2 linked regions of the Thermogemmatispora onikobensis genome follow. The protein of the gene in region 1 interacts with the protein of each later gene in a pairwise test. Links are inferred from orthologs where the notes say so. Each region holds a gene or a part of one and is shown in the gene's direction. Other genes may lie near its edges.

What was found. The genes of interacting proteins can lie anywhere in the genome.
Region 2: the proteins of BGC09_RS16680 (region 1) and BGC09_RS13730 interact in binary tests that used the Escherichia coli proteins (3 or more experiments, as listed by UniProt). The link is inferred for Thermogemmatispora onikobensis from one-to-one orthologs.

Annotation. Positions count from the first base shown.
Region 1 is NZ_BDGT01000042.1:4,973-11,909, reverse strand. The notes cover bases 2,267-5,049. They hold BGC09_RS16680 (aminotransferase class I/II-fold pyridoxal phosphate-dependent enzyme), read left to right. Parts: upstream 2,267-2,961; coding sequence 2,962-4,137; downstream 4,138-5,049. Other genes in these bases: BGC09_RS16675 (LacI family DNA-binding transcriptional regulator), read right to left, coding at 4,222-5,049; BGC09_RS16685 (protein-tyrosine phosphatase family protein), read right to left, coding at 2,267-2,729. Also shown: BGC09_RS16695 (methyltransferase), read left to right, coding at 1-508; BGC09_RS16690 (amidohydrolase), read left to right, coding at 511-2,121; more of BGC09_RS16685, read right to left, coding at 2,184-2,266; more of BGC09_RS16675, read right to left, coding at 5,050-5,286; BGC09_RS16670 (sugar ABC transporter ATP-binding protein), read left to right, coding at 5,861-6,937. UniProt on the Escherichia coli protein: Shows aminotransferase activity with methionine and histidine as substrates, and to a lesser extent also with phenylalanine.
Region 2 is NZ_BDGT01000030.1:1,355-9,596, reverse strand. Bases 1,912-5,999 are described here. They hold BGC09_RS13730 (DNA polymerase III subunit alpha), read left to right. Parts: upstream 1,912-2,280; coding sequence 2,281-5,799; downstream 5,800-5,999. Other genes in these bases: BGC09_RS13735 (LacI family DNA-binding transcriptional regulator), read right to left, coding at 1,912-2,015. Also shown: BGC09_RS13740 (class I SAM-dependent methyltransferase), read left to right, coding at 1-813; more of BGC09_RS13735, read right to left, coding at 867-1,911; BGC09_RS13720 (anti-sigma factor family protein), read right to left, coding at 6,359-6,910; BGC09_RS13715 (RNA polymerase sigma factor), read right to left, coding at 6,897-7,574; BGC09_RS13710 (DUF6249 domain-containing protein), read left to right, coding at 7,712-8,149. UniProt on the Escherichia coli protein: DNA polymerase III is a complex, multichain enzyme responsible for most of the replicative synthesis in bacteria. This DNA polymerase also exhibits 3' to 5' exonuclease activity. The alpha chain is the DNA polymerase catalytic subunit.

The DNA of each region.
Region 1 (6,937 bases):
CGTGACCGATGTGGCGCTCGACCTGGGTTGTGGCGCCGGCTATATTGGCCTGCATATTGCCGAGCGTGCCCGCAAAGGCAGCGTCACCCTGGTTGATGCCAGCCTGGCGGCGGTGGCTCTGGCGCAGCAGCGGCTGCAGGAAAAGGGTCTGAGCAATGCCCAGGCCCTGGCCAGCGATGCTACCAGCGCCGTGACTGGGCAGCGCTTCAGTCTGATCGCGACCAATCCCCCGTTCCATGTCTGGGGGGTGAATACGAAGGCCGTCGGCGAGCGCTTTATTCGCGAAAGCGCTCGCCTTCTGCACCATCGACGTGGGCGTTTCTACCTGGTGGCCAATCGCTTCTTGAAGTACGAGCCGGTGCTGGAGGAGTGCTTTGAGGACGTGCAGGAGGTCGGCGGCAACAGTCGCTACAAGGTCCTGCGCGCTACCTCGCCCCTGCGCCCTGGACGGCGCGGCGAGCGCGAGCGTGTTGATGAGCTAACCCAACTCTATAAAGGATGGCGCTGAGCATGAGCCGCATCGCCTATCTCAACGGCAATCTCTATACGATGGACGCGGCCCGACCCCGGGCGCAGGCCCTGGCGGTCGAGCGCGAAAGCGGGCGTATTGTGGCGGTTGGAGACAATGAAGAGGTACGGCGGGCCGCTGGAGCGCAGGCCGAGCTGTTCGACCTGCGCGGCAAGACCGTGCTGCCGGGCTTCATCGATGCTCATATTCATCTGCAGGCCACTGCTTACCGGTCCCATGACATCGATGCAGCGGCCTGCACGAGCGCCGACGAGGTGGCGCAGCTGGTGCGCGAGCGCGCGGCCCGCACGCCCCTCGGTGAGTGGGTCGTTGGCAGCCAATGGGATCGCAATCGCTGGCCGGGGCGCGCCTTTCCCACCAGAGCGGTGCTTGATGCAGCGGCGCCCGAGCATCCCGTGGCCCTCTGGAGCAAGGACGGCCATCTACTCTGGGTGAATTCGCTGGCTCTGGAACGAGCGGGTATCAGCGCCGAGACGCCTGATCCACCCGGCGGTGCGATTCTGCGCGATGGCAGCGGCCAGCCAACCGGCATCTTGCAAGAAGGGGCGGCGATGGAGCTGGTCGCGCGGCTCATTGCTGCGCCTTCTCCCTCGCTGGCATGCCAACTGCTAGAGGAAACCTGTGCAGCGCTCCTGCGCTCGGGCATTACAGCCATCCACGACATCGAAGATCGTGGAGTCTATGAGCTTCTGGCCTCCCTGCGCACAGAGGGACGGCTACCCCTGCGCGTGCGCATGATCCTTCAGCGCCATCCTTTGCCCGAGCTGCGGGCCGGTCTGCTCAAGGCGGACGAAGAGGATGCCCTCTTGCGTATTGGCGGAATCAAGATCTTCGCCGATGGTACCCTTGGTTCGCAGACCGCCGCCATGCTCGAAAGCTACGAGGGTAGCCCCTCAAACTATGGGATTCTGGCTACGCCCGAGGAGCAGATGCGGACCCTGGTCAGGGAGGCCAGCGAGCTAGATTTGATCATCGCCATCCACGCTATTGGCGATCGCGCGGCCCGTGTGGCGCTTGACGCCATCGAGCTGGCTCAGCATCAGCTCGCCGGGCAGGGCGGGAGCATGGGCAGGCGTCTGCGCTATCGTCTGGAGCATGTCCAGCTCATTCACCCCAGCGACCTGGAGCGGATGCACCGTCTGGGCGTGATTGCCTCCGTGCAGCCTTACCATGCCGTGGCCGATCGGGACATCGCCGAACGCTACTGGGGGGCGCGCCATCGGCAAGCCTACATCTACCGCACCATGCACGAGCGTGGTATCCCGCTCGCCCTTGGTTCGGATGCGCCCGTCGAGCTATTTGAGCCGCTGCGCATCATCTACGCCGCCGTGAAACGCACCGATCCCGAAAGTGGGCGTCCCTCCTGGCTGCCGGAGCAGGTCCTGCCGCTGAGGGCGGCCCTCTATGGCTACACCCTTGGGGCGGCCTATGCCGGGGCTGAGGAAGATGACAAAGGCTCGCTCAGCGTCGGCAAGTTCGGGGACGCCGTGGTCTTGCCAGAAGATCCCTTCCAGATTCCGCCCGAGCGCCTCGTCAGCAATGGCATCCAGGCCACCATCGTTGGCGGCCTGCCGGTCTACGGAGAAGTCTAGCCCTGGCCCCTGACTGGGATCGCCAGACCGCTGCCCTCCGTGGGCAGCGGCCCATGCCCAGCTCAATCCAGCTCGGCTCCGGCATCGTCGAGGAAAGGCTGGCCCTGCTGGCGATAGTAGCGCTCCAGGGCCTCGATCCATTCTAGCTGCGTCGCCGTCTGCGGCACAAAGCAGCCACGGGCCGACGACAGCAGGCCCACGGCCAGCGGCACCGAGTAGCCGGCGCGCACCAGCAGGGCGGCGGCGATCATAGCCGAGCGCCCGATGCCGAGACGGCAGTGGATGGCGATATGGTGACCGGCGCTCAGCAGGCCATACAGCTCGCTCAGCAGGTCCTGAATGGCGCCATCCAGCGGCGGCCCCTGCAGATCGGCAATCGGGAAATGGAAATAGCGCACCCCCTGCTCCCGGCAGGTCTGCGCCTCGTGCTGCAGGCCAATCTCTTCGATTTCCTCGCCCGTCAGCAGCGAAACCAGCACATCGACGCCAGCGCTGCGCAGCATCTTGATGGCCTGCTCCAGCAGCGCGCCGCCCGCTGGATGGCCCATGATGCTCAGGCGCTGATCCTTCAACAAGTCAACGGTGTACAATCCTCTCACCACAGCCATCTTGCTCCGTTTGACTTCCTGGCAGATACCAGACTGGCCAGATCCGACAGAGATGATAAGACCCAAACAGAAGAGCCAGCTCTCCGGCGCCAGACTGCCCCGACGAGGCAGCTTCAGGTCAGGCTCCGAGCGAGAGCACGCGCCTCCCTCCCCCAGGGCGGCGTATACTCGGAGTATACCAGAGAGGTATAATAGTCTCAACTGATCAACTCTTTTTGAGGAGCATACAGGCATGGCTACTGCTGCTCGGCGTGTAGCGAGCTTTGGGACCACTATTTTTACGGAGATCAACGTCCTGGCGCAGCAGCACAACGCTCTCAATCTAGGGCAGGGGAAACCCGATTTCGATACTCCTCCCGACATCATTGCCCGCCTGGTGACGGCCTTGCAGGCCGGCCAGTACAACCAGTACGCCCCGGGGCCGGGCACAGCCTCGCTGCGCCGCGCCGTGGCTGCCCATGCGGCGCGCTTCTATGGTCTGGAGATCGACCCTGAGCGCGGCGTCATCGTGACGGCGGGCGCCACCGAAGGGATCTTTGCCGCCGTCTTGGGCCTGGTTGATCCTGGCGATGAGGTCATTGTCATCGAGCCATTCTACGATTCCTATGTACCCAATATCCTCATGGCCGGCGCCACGCCCGTCTATGTCCCGTTGCATCCGCCTCGGTGGACCTTCGATCTCGCGGAGCTGCGCGCCGCCTTCACACGCAAGACCCGCGCTCTCATCCTCAATACACCGCATAATCCCTGTGGGCGCGTCTTCACACGCGAAGAGCTAACCTGCATCGCCGAACTCTGTATTGAACACGATGTCACCGTGATCGCCGACGAGGTCTACGAACACCTGGTTTTCGACGAGGCGCGTCATATTCCCATTGCCACCCTGCCTGGCATGTTTGAGCGCACCGTGACGGTCAGCAGCTCGGGCAAAGCCTTCAGTGCGACCGGGTGGAAGATCGGCTGGGTCTACGGCCATCCAGACCTCGTCGACGGCGTCGCCCGGGCCCATCAATTCATCACCTTCGCCGTGCACCATCCCACGCAAGAAGCCATTGCCTACGCCCTGAGCCTGCCAGATAGCTACTATCACGGCCTGAAGGAGCTGTACGAGCACAAGCGCCAGCTGCTCCTGCAAGCGCTTGATGCCGCGGGCCTCCCCTATCGTGTACCCGAAGGCACCTACTTTGTGCTGGCCGACTTCTCGCCAGTCTTCGACGGCACCCCGCTCGAATTCGCGCGCTATCTCATCAACGAGATCGGCGTCGCTGGTATTCCTCCTGAAACCTTCTATTGTCCAGAACACGCCCACATCGGGAGCAACTATCTACGCTTCTCCTTCTGCAAGAACGACGAGACCTTACTGCAAGCAGGCGAGCGCCTGGCGAAACTGGCCACCAGGCGACGTTAAGAGGGAGAAACGTAGACAGGGGAGGTAAGCAGCGAGCAGAGAACGAGGCGAAGCAGAGGCAGCGGCAGGCAGACAGACAGGCGCTCAGGGGGAGGTGGGAGAGACAGGCGGGCGCGTGAAATAGGAACCCTGCGGACGACGGTAGCTGCTAGATTCGCGCACGATCAGCTCGGGCTGGTAAGTAAGTTGGCGGTGCTCGTGGGTCGAGGGATGATCGGCCTCATCCAGGAGCAGTTCGGCAGCGCTGCGGCCAAGCTGATACTTGGGCTGGCGCACCGAGGTCAGTGGCGTCGAGAGCATGCCGGCAAAATCAACATCGTCGTAGCCGACGAGCGCAAAGTCGCGCGGGATCGCAAAGCCGCGCCTGGTGAGGCCGCGCATGACTCCCAGGGCCAGCAGATCGTTAGCGCAGAAAATCGCTGTTGGGCGCTCGGCCTCGCTCACACTCAGAATCTGCTCGACGGCGCGCTCTCCCTCGCGGGCATTCAGGAAGGGCCGTGCCACTTCTAAGATCACCTGGGCCGGATCAGCACCCGCCGCACGCACCGCCCGCTGTACACCCTCCAGGCGGTCAGCACATTGGCGAATCGACTGCGGACCGTTCACAAAGGCGATACGCTCGTGTCCCTGGGCCAGCAGATGCTCTGCCGCCAGCTCGCCCCCATGTACATCGTCGACGGCCACCGAGCACAGATCGGGCTGCCGACTGGGGCGGTCCAGCAGGACCACAGAGATGCCGCGCTTGCGCAGGCGATAGAGGTGGGTAGGGTCATCGAGCACAGGGGTGATCAGCACCCCGTGCGCGCGCTGCTCTTCCAGCACACGCAAATAATGGGCCTCGCGCTCGAACGAATCGTCTGAATTGCAGAGAATGACGACGTAGCCAGCCTCGCTGGCTGCATCTTCGACGCCGCGCGCCACTTCGGTAAAGAAGGGATTCGCCACGTCGAGCACAACCAGGCCGATATAGAGGCTGCGCCCGGCGCGGAGCTGGCGCGCCGAGCCATTGCGCACAAAGCCCAGCTCGTCAATGATGCGCTGCACACGCTGCCTTGTCTCTTCTGCTACCAGCTCGGGATGATTCAAGACGTTAGAGACGGTCCCGAGCGAGACACCGGCCCGCTCGGCTACCTCACGAATACTTGGCATGCACGCACTCCGTAGACAGAAGCGAGATCCATCAGGAAAGAAAGAAAGAAAGAAAGATGATAGTAATGATAAGGCAAACCCCTGATGCCGCAGGCAATCTGGCTGTCGCTCCTCTCAAGCACAGGCAACTCCTGCGCGCTGGGGTGGGGTCTCTTCGCTATGTCATCCCGGTCGAGTCGAAGCCTCCAAAAAGAAGAAGGACCTCGACCCGCCCTCCGGGCTGCTGGCAGTCAGGAGCGCCGCGGAAGCCTCTTCCTCTGCTGACTGACCTGACTGCATCACAAAATAGTATGCCACAATTGTCTGCCCTCTGGCTATCTACCTGGCCGTCCGCCTGGTGGCCATCTTTCTGCCGCGCACCCGCCAAACAAAGGCGCGTTTCCCCTTGACAATCGGGCTGGCCTCGATTATACTCTCACCATTGAAACGTTTCAATCAGCAGCCGGCCCATATACCCCGGCCAGGGCGGGCCAATGACCAGGCCCACTGACTGGCCGATTGCCTGATCGTCGGACTGATCAGCGGATAGAGTGTAGAACTGATCGTCAGCGAAAGACACTCACCAGGGGGAACTATGGAAGTTGCCGCGCCGCAGGCGGCGGTGCCCGTAATCGAGCTGGTCGGCGTTAGCAAGCGCTTTGGTGCCATTCAGGCCCTCAAAGAGGTGGACTTGAGTCTCTATGCGGGCGAGGTTCATGCTCTGGTGGGCGAAAATGGTGCCGGCAAAAGCACGCTGGTAAAGATTCTGGCAGGCGTGCACCGCCCCGATCGTGGTCTCCTCAAAATCAACGGCGAGGCGGTCGAGCTGCGCAGTCCCGCGCAGGCCCAGGCCGCAGGTATTGCTGTCATTCATCAGGAACCGACCCTTTTCCCCGATTTGGACGTGGCCGAGAACGTTTTCATGGGCCACCAACCGCGCGATCGCCTGGGGCGCATTGATTGGCGCCGCATGTATCACGAAGTAGAGCAGCTACTGCAGTCGCTGGGAGTCGAGCTGAATGTCTATCTGCCGGTGCGGGGTCTCTCGGTAGCTGATCGGCAGTTGGTAGAGATTGCGCGGGCCTTATCGCAGGATGCCCGTGTTTTGATCATGGATGAGCCGACGGCGTCGCTCTCGCCGCGCGAGGTCGAGGACCTCTTCGCCATTGTCGAACAATTGCGGGCGCGGCAGGTGGCGATTCTCTTTGTCAGCCATCGCCTGGAGGAGGTCTTTCGTCTGGCCAGCCGCGTGACGGTCTTGCGCGACGGGCAGCGCGTCATCACAGCTTCGGCTCAGGCTCTGACCGCTGAAGAGATCGTTCGCCACATGGTAGGGCGCGAGCTGGCGGCCCTCTTCCCCAAGGAGGAGGCGGCGATCGGCGAAGTGGTGCTGGAGGTGCGCCATTTGACCCGTGCCGGCGTCTTCCGCGACGTGAGCTTCCAGCTGCGACGTGGCGAGATCCTCGGGCTGGCTGGTCTGGTCGGGGCGGGTCGCACCGAGGTAGCGCGTGTACTCTTCGGCATCGATCAGGCCGAGAGCGGCCAAATCCTGGTTGACGGGCGCCCGGTCAGCATTCGCTCCCCGCGTGATGCCATGCGTTATGGCATCGCCTATGTTCCCGAAGATCGCCATCAGCAGGGCCTCGTCCTCGATTTCTCCATTGCCAGAAAT
Region 2 (8,242 bases), on another replicon or contig:
AACGAGGCGATGGGGGGAGTTCTGCCGGAAGGAGTCGAGGGCCTGCGATTAGAAAGCATCCTGGACCTGGCGTGTGGACCTGGGGGCTGGGTACTGGAGACGGCCCAGGGCTATCCGTGGGCGAAGGTCACGGGCATAGACATCAGTGAGACCCTCGTCCAATATGCGCGAGCCCAGGCGCAGGTGCAGGGACTAAGCAACGCGCGTTTTGAGGTTATGGATCTCTTGGAGCCATTGCCGTTGCCCGACGACCATTTTGACCTGATCAATGCCCGCGACCTGACGGGTCTCCTTACGCCTGCCACCTGGCCACGAGTCTTGCATGAAGCCTGGCGTATCTGCCGGCCTGGGGGCATCCTGCGGCTCACCGAATTTGAGCGACCAATCAGCAATGGCGCGGCCTTTATGCAGCTTCAGGAGCTGACCCGGCGGGCCTTTCAGCGTACGGGGCGCAGTTTCCCGCCACCCAGCCATCATCTCGGCATCCTGCCGCGGCTGGCCGCCCTCCTGCGCGAAGCGGGCTGTGGTCAGATCCAGCAGCGGGCCTATGTTCTGGACTTCTCTGCTGGCAGCGAAGCCCATGAAGCCCTCTCGCGCGGCTACGAAGTCGAGCTATGGCTGAGCCGGCCCTTTCTCCTGGACGCGGGGGTCACCACGCCGGCTGAATTTGACGCCCTGTATCGCCGCGCCATTCTAGAAATGTTGGACGAAGACTTCGCCGGTCTCTGTTACATCCTGACCGCCTGGGGCAAGAAGGTCTGCCCTGATCCTGACTTTAGCGAGAGAGGGGCAGCATCATCCTGGCCCGATTGATCTCGCTGCTGCACCCGCCGGCAGCGAGATCGCCACGACAGATCTGTCTTGGACTACAAGCGGGCGTAGCAAGGAGGGGGAGCCGTTGTCGCTCGCACCACCAGCGTTGTTGCCAGACGGAGGCGCACCGGCTCCGCGCTCTCCAGCGTAGCGGTGGTCATTGCTGATTGCGACTGCGGGAGCGACGAGCCAGCAAAGTGCGCCAACAGCGGCGAAGCGCGTAGCAGAGCAACCCCAGGGCGGTCAGGGGTCTCTAAGAGCGACAGCAGCAGCTCTAGCGCGCAGCGGCCCATCTCCGCCAGGGGCTGGCGCACGGTAGTCAAAGGTGGGCGCATATGGCCAGACGAGGAGATATCATCGAAGCCAACCAGCGAGACATCTTCCGGGATGCGTAGGCCAAACTCCTCGGCGGCTCCCATGACACCATAAGCCATCAGATCGCTGGCGGCGAAGATGGCCGTTGGGCGGCTCCGCTCCGGCATAGCGAAGAACTGGCAGGCGCAGGCCCGGCCTCCAGGGGGCATAAAATCGCCCTGCAGGATCAGCGACGGTTCCAACGGAATATCATGGTCCTGGAGAGCCTCGCAATAGCCCTGGAAGCGCTCGCGCGAAACCTGATACTTGAGCGGTCCTTGAATATGAGCGATGCGCCGATGGCCCAGCTCAATCAGATGACGGGTCGCCGCATAAGCACCGGCGCGATTATCCGCTGTGATCCACGGAAGCTGCTCGGGCGGCAGTCCCTGATCATCGAGCAAGACCACAGGCAGGCCCTGCCGCTGCAGTGCAGGCAGGTAGCGTGCGGACTGACCCGGGAAAATCGCCAGCAATCCTGCGATCAGGCGATTCGCCAGAATGCGGTTAATGACGTCGCTGCGGTCGCGCTCGTGGTTGCTGCTCTTAATACTATAGAGCACCAGCTCATAGCTGGTCTCTTCAACAACCTCGGCAATGCCTCGCATGATGTCAGGGATCAGCGGCCAGGTGAGGGCCGGCACCAGAACCCCGATCAGGTGGCCCTTGCCGGCAGCCAGGCCCGAGGCGGTCACGCTCGGCACAAAATTATGTTCTTCCATAATGCGCAAGATGCGCTCGCGCGTCACCGGATCAACGTCCGGCTTGTGGTTGAGGACCCGCGAGACCGTGGCCTTGGAGACACCAGCCAGGCGGGCGATATCGCTGATCGTCATGCGCGTGCTCATGCTCCTGCCTCACTGCGTCTTGCATGCAACCTCTGCCATGCTGTCGCCTTCTAGACGTTACCGGTTACGATACCGGTATCGTAACCGGTTACAAGGTAAAGTGTAATAACGAACGCTTGCTGTGTCAAGGGGACAGGACCGTAGTCGGCAGGCAGCAGGTGGCGGGCGGGTGCAGGTCATAGGCCGATGGTCACATTGACAGGGCAGATAGCGCCTTCTATCCTGAAGTACTGGAAATTCTTTCGGCGGAGGCAAATATTCAGCCATGGCTCCCGACTTTGCCCATCTGCACGTCCATACGGAGTACTCCCTACTCGATGGCCTCAGCCGCATCAACGCCCTGGTCAAGCGCACAAAAGAGCTAGGCATGAAGCATCTGGCCATTACCGACCACGGCGTCATGTATGGGGCCATCGAGTTCTATAAAGCCTGCAAAAACGAAGGTATTCACCCTGTTATCGGTGTCGAAGCCTATTTGACTGAAGATCTTCATGATCGCACCAAGCGCTATAAAGAAGATTATAACCATTTATTGCTCCTGGCGAAGAATTATACGGGCTACCGCAACTTAATGAAGCTGACCACCATTGCCAACACCGAAGGGGTGCATCTCAACAAACCGCGCATCGACCGTCGCTGTCTGGAGCAATACGGTGAGGGTCTGATCGCCACCTCCTCCTGTCTGGGGGGCGAGATCCCGCAGCTTCTCATCCATGACAAGATTGACGAGGCGCGCAAAGTCATTCGCTGGTATCAAGATGTCTTTGGTCCAGAGAACTTTTATTTCGAAATCCAGGAGCACTCTGGCTATCCCGAGCAAGAGATCGTCAATAAGCGCCTCTACGAGCTTCATCGCGAGCTAGGCGTACCTCTGATTGCCACCAACGACCTGCACTATGTCAATGCCGAGGATGCTCACACCCATGAGGTGCTTCTCTGCGTCCAGACTCAGAGCCAGCTGAGCGATCCGCGGCGCTTCAAATTCGAGAGCCACGAATTCTACTTACGCAGTCCCGAGGAGATGCTGCAGCTCTTTCCTGATCTGCCGGAAGCGCTGCTGAACACGGTGCGTCTTGCCGAATCCTGCGAGGTTGATCCTCTGGCGTACAAAGCCTCGCTGCCGGCCTATGCCATTCCCCCCGAATTCCCCTCTCAGGAAGCCTATCTCTATCATCTCTGTCTGCAAGGTGTCAAGGAGCGCTTCGGCGAGATGACCGAGCGCATCAAGCAGCAGCTTGACTACGAGTTCAACCTGATTGTCCAGAAAGGCTTTGTTCCTTATTTCCTCATCGAGTGGGACTTCGTGAACTACGCGCGCCAGCACGGCATCCGTTGCTCGGCGCGTGGCTCGGCGGCGGGCAGCCTGCTGGCCTACGTGCTCGGCATCACGAACGTAGATCCACTGCGCTACCAGTTGCTCTTTGAGCGCTTCCTCAATCCCGAGCGCTCGGACATGCCTGATATCGATATGGACTTTCCCGATGACCGGCGTGCTGAGGTCATCGACTACGTAGCGCGCAAGTACGGGCAGGAGTGTGTCGCTCAGATGGTCACCTTCATGACGATGGCCGCCAAAAACTCGGTGCGCGACGTTGCGCGTGTCATGGGGCAGCAGGAGTTAGGTGATCGCATTGCCCGTCTGATCCCGGCAGGTCCCAAGGTCACACTGCGCAGCGCTGTTGACGGCGTCCGTGAGCTGCACGCCCTCTATGACCAGAGTCCCACGGCACATGAGCTGCTCGATCAGGCGATGGCCCTTGAAGGGTCGGTTCGCGGCACCGGTGTCCACGCTGCTGGCGTCATCATTGCCAACGAGCCGCTGGAGCACTTCGTGCCCTTGCAGGCCATTAACCCGAAAGATCCCTCGCAGGGTTGGAAGACTCAGTACGAGCAGGTTCACCTGGAAGAGCTGGGCCTGATCAAATTCGACTTCCTGGGCCTCTCCAACCTGACCATTCTGGACAACACCCTCAAGTTCATCAAGCAGTCGCGCGGTGAGGAGGTGATCCTGGAGCAGCTGCCGCTTGATCCTCTGCCCGAGATCGACGAGCGCAGTCGTGAGCTGAACGAGAAGCGCGCCCGCGCCTTCGCCCTACTGGCTGAAGGAGAGACCACAGGCATCTTCCAGCTTGAGGGTGCCAAGATGCGCGAGTACATCAAGCAGCTCAAGCCGACCTGCATCGAAGACATCACCGCCATGGTGGCCCTCTATCGTCCCGGGCCGATGGATAGCATTCCCGACTTCATCGCCGCCAAGCATGGCAGGAAGCAGGTCAGCTACCTTGATCCACGCCTCAAAGAGTGGCTAGAAGAGTCCTATGGAGTCATCGTCTATCAGGACCAGGTGCTGCAGATTGCCGTCAACCTGGCTGGTTTCTCGTGGGGCAAGGTCAACAAGTTCCGCAAGGCTCTCAGCAAGAAGAAGATGGACGAAGTCGAGAGCTACAAGGGCGACTTCGTGGAGGGCTGTCTCAAAAACGGCATGAAGCGTGAAGTAGCCGAACAGCTCTTTGAGCTGATCCTGCCCTTTGGGGGCTACGGCTTCAACAAAGCGCACGCCGCCAGCTACGCAGTTGTGGCGTACTATACCGCCTACCTCAAGGCCAACTACCCCGCAGAATTCATGGCAGCCACCATGACCACGGAGGCGGCAGATGCCAAGAAAATCGCCAACGCCGTAGCCGAGTGCAAGCGCCTTGGCGTTCCCGTCTGGGGGCCGGACGTCAATGCCAGCCAAAAGGGCTTTACTGTCGAAAACGGCGGCGTCCGCTTTGGTCTATTGGCCATCAAAGGCATCGGCGAAGGCCCTATCGAAGAGATCCTCAAAGCCCGGGCTGAGGGTGGTCCCTTCCGCGACCTGGCCGACTTCTGCATCCGCGTCGACCCACGCACAGTGACCCGGGCCGTGATCGAAACGCTCATCAAAGCCGGAGCGATGGATAGCCTGGGCGATGGCAAACGCCATCAGCTCCTCGATGGCGTCGAGCGGGCCATGCAGATCGGCAAGAGCGAGCGCGCTGCCCGTGAAAAAGGGCTGGTCAGCCTCTTCGGCGAAAGCCTGAGCCTGGAGCAAAGTTTCGCCTTTCGCCTCAATCCTGAAACACCCGAAATCCCACGCAAGCAGCTGCTCAACTGGGAAAAGGAGCTACTGGGCGCCTATATTTCCCGCCATCCCCTGGCCTACATCAGCGATTTGCTGAGCAAGCGCACCACCCATACCACCAGCCAGCTCAGCGAAGAACTGGAGAACCAGGAAGTGACGCTCGGCGGCACCATTCTAGAGGCGCGGCGCATTACCACCAAGAAAGGCGAGACCATGTGCGTGGCGAAGCTGGAGGACCTGACAGGAACGGTCGAAGTAACGGTCTTCCCGCGTGTCTACGAGCGTACCGCAGATCGCTGGGTTGAAGAGGCGGTAGTCCTCATGCGTGGCAAGGTGCAGCTGCGTCGCGATGAGCCAACGCTGATCTGCGACGAAATCGAGCCGCTGCAGGCCGCCGAGGAGGAGCTGAATCGCCGCCGTCATCAGGTCTGCCTGCGCTTCCGCACCGGCGGCGAGAGCGAGCGCGCTGTCTCCGACGACCTCATCAAGTTGCAGGACCTCTACCGCTACATTCAGGAACGGCCCGGGCGCGACCGCTATGAGCTGATCATCGAAAACGGCCATTGGCGGGTACGCCTGCGTCCACGCGATAACACGATGCATTATTCGCCAGAGCTGCATGCAAAACTTGAGGAACTGCTCGGGCGCGAGGCCATTACGGTCCAGGCGCTTGACGCCTGATGCCTGACTTCCTGACCGGGCAGCTCAGCCAGCCTTGAGCAGGCAAGGAGGCCCTACCGGGCGAGCGGACCAGGGCTTGACAAAGGAAAAGCCATTCTGCTATACTGCAGTTGTCAATGGCGGGGCGTAGCGCAGCCCGGTAGCGCACCACAATGGGGTTGTGGTGGTCGGAGGTTCAAATCCTCTCGCCCCGACCTGGCGAGGCACTGGTTGAAAAACCAGTGCCTCTTTTTGTGTGTTGTGCTGCCAGGAGCTGACCCTCCGACAGGCGGCGCAAGCGCGATCCCAGTCAGAGTGCGGCATTCCTCGACCGACCAGCGCGCCACGCAGGAGGATCAGGGAGAGCGACCCACAGCGGCGGAAGCACGGCAGGAGCGGGAGTGGCTCAGGCCAGAGGGGCAGTGAGCGAGTGGCAGAAATCAGAGGCAGAGGGACATATTCCGCCAGAGCTGGGCGGACCAGGCGCGAGCGAGCTACCATCTGCACGGATCGAGGAAGGGAAAGAAGAGCGGGAGGGCAGGCAGCGTTTGGGTCTGTCCTGCCCAACTGAGCAACGAGCTCAGTGCAGGACAGGCAGGCGTTCCCAAACGGCGCGCAGCCAGCGTGAACGCAGCTCCTCTCCAGCTACCAGCAGCGTGATGCAGATGCCGATGAACGTGCCCATTACCCAGCAGACCAGCATCAGTGTCGTCGCATCCATCGATTGCAGTAGATGGGTGAAGGAGGCCAGGAGACCGATCAGCGGGCTACCCTCCAGCGGGAGCAAACGAAGAACAGCTGGCTGAGTCAGCAGGCTACCCAGGGAAGCGATTGTTGCCAACAATGCGGCGGCCAGCAGCTCGCCGGGAGAAGGGCGCAGCTGGGCAAAGATCGAGGCAGGCTGTTGCTGCGGGGTCAGAGCAACGCGCTCCATAATCCGCTGAGAGAGATCCTCTGGCTCAGGAACCAGCTGAAAACTCTCCAGATGGTGCACAACCTCCTCAAGCAGCTCCAGCTCAGCGCGGCAGTGTGAGCAACGCGCCAGATGGCTCTCCAGAGCCGGCAGGCGCTCGCCAGGCAAACGCCCATCGAGATAGAGCTGAAGCTGAGAGGCAGCCTCACTGCAGCGCATTCGTCACCTCCGCTTTCTGTGAATCCGCCTGGCGCTGGGCTTGTAGAGCCTGTAGGCGCTCCTTGAGCAGATTACGGGCTCGGAAGAGATGAGTTTTAATCGTACCGATCGGCATCATCAAAATCTCCGCCATCTCCTCATAGGTCATTTCCTGCAGGTGTCGCAGCACCAGAACAATGCGGTACTTTGTAGGTAACGCCTCCAGTTGTTCACGAACGAGAGCCAGGCGATCACGGGCTTCGAGAGTAGACTCGGCCTGACGTCTCTGGTCACCGGCTTCATCCAGGAGCTGCTGTTCCTGCATAGCGTTCTGGAGGGCCTTATCGCGTCTGCGCTGTTCGAGCTGGCGCAGGCAACAATTGTAGGCGATGCGATAGAGCCAGGTAGGGAAACGGGCCTCGCCGCGGAAGGTAGGCAGGCCCTGCCAGGCGGCCAGGAAGGCCTCCTGTGTGATCTCGCAAGCCTCCTCGTAGTCCTGCAGCATGCGCAGAATCATATTAAAGATGCGTCGCTGGTAGCGTTGGACGAGCAGAGCGAAAGCCTCGCGGTCTCCACGCTGGCTGGCTTTCACGAGCTGAGCGTCGTCCTGCTCCAGGCGAGCGCGGGCAGCGCTGGAGAGGGGAAGATTCAGGCTGCGAGCGGAATGCAGCAGATCCTCGTTCATAGGTTGTGCATCAAGCCTGGTACGACTGGAGAGCGAAGCTCGGCCAGGAACGAAACAAATTCGTAGTGCAGGACCCTTTCTCAACCGACTTATCTTATATATTATACACGCGAGGCAACAGTAACGAGGTCAGATGCATGTCATCGAACGTCCTGGCAGCCCTTTTGGGCTGGCTCCTGGCCCTGATAATCTTCTGTGGCTTTATCGTCCTGCTGCGCTATCTTGACCATCGAGAGCGCATGGCGCTGATTGCCCGCGGCCTGGATCTGGAGAACCTGCAGAGGCGCAATCGCAGCCGGCGAGCCTTACGGGCGGGACTCATCACCATGATGGTTGGGTTGGCCTTGACTTTTGGTCTCTATCCCCTGGGCTTCATGCTCCCTCCGACTCTGACTGCTGCCCCCTTTCACCTCGGTCCCTGGCTGCTACCGGGCCTGATCCCTCTGGGAGTGGGCGCAGCCCTGGTAGTCAGCTACTATCTCGAACAAGATGGGCAGCCACCCCGTGATCGCGGCGGACCACCCCCACCTCTCACGCCACCACTCACAACCGGCCCGGAGGAGCAGCCTCCCTGATCCTCCTTTTGGGCCTATCTCTTGACAGTCCTCTCTTGCCGGCCTATACTCAGAGCAAGTTCTTTTAGTAGATCAACTAAGTCAACAATAGCT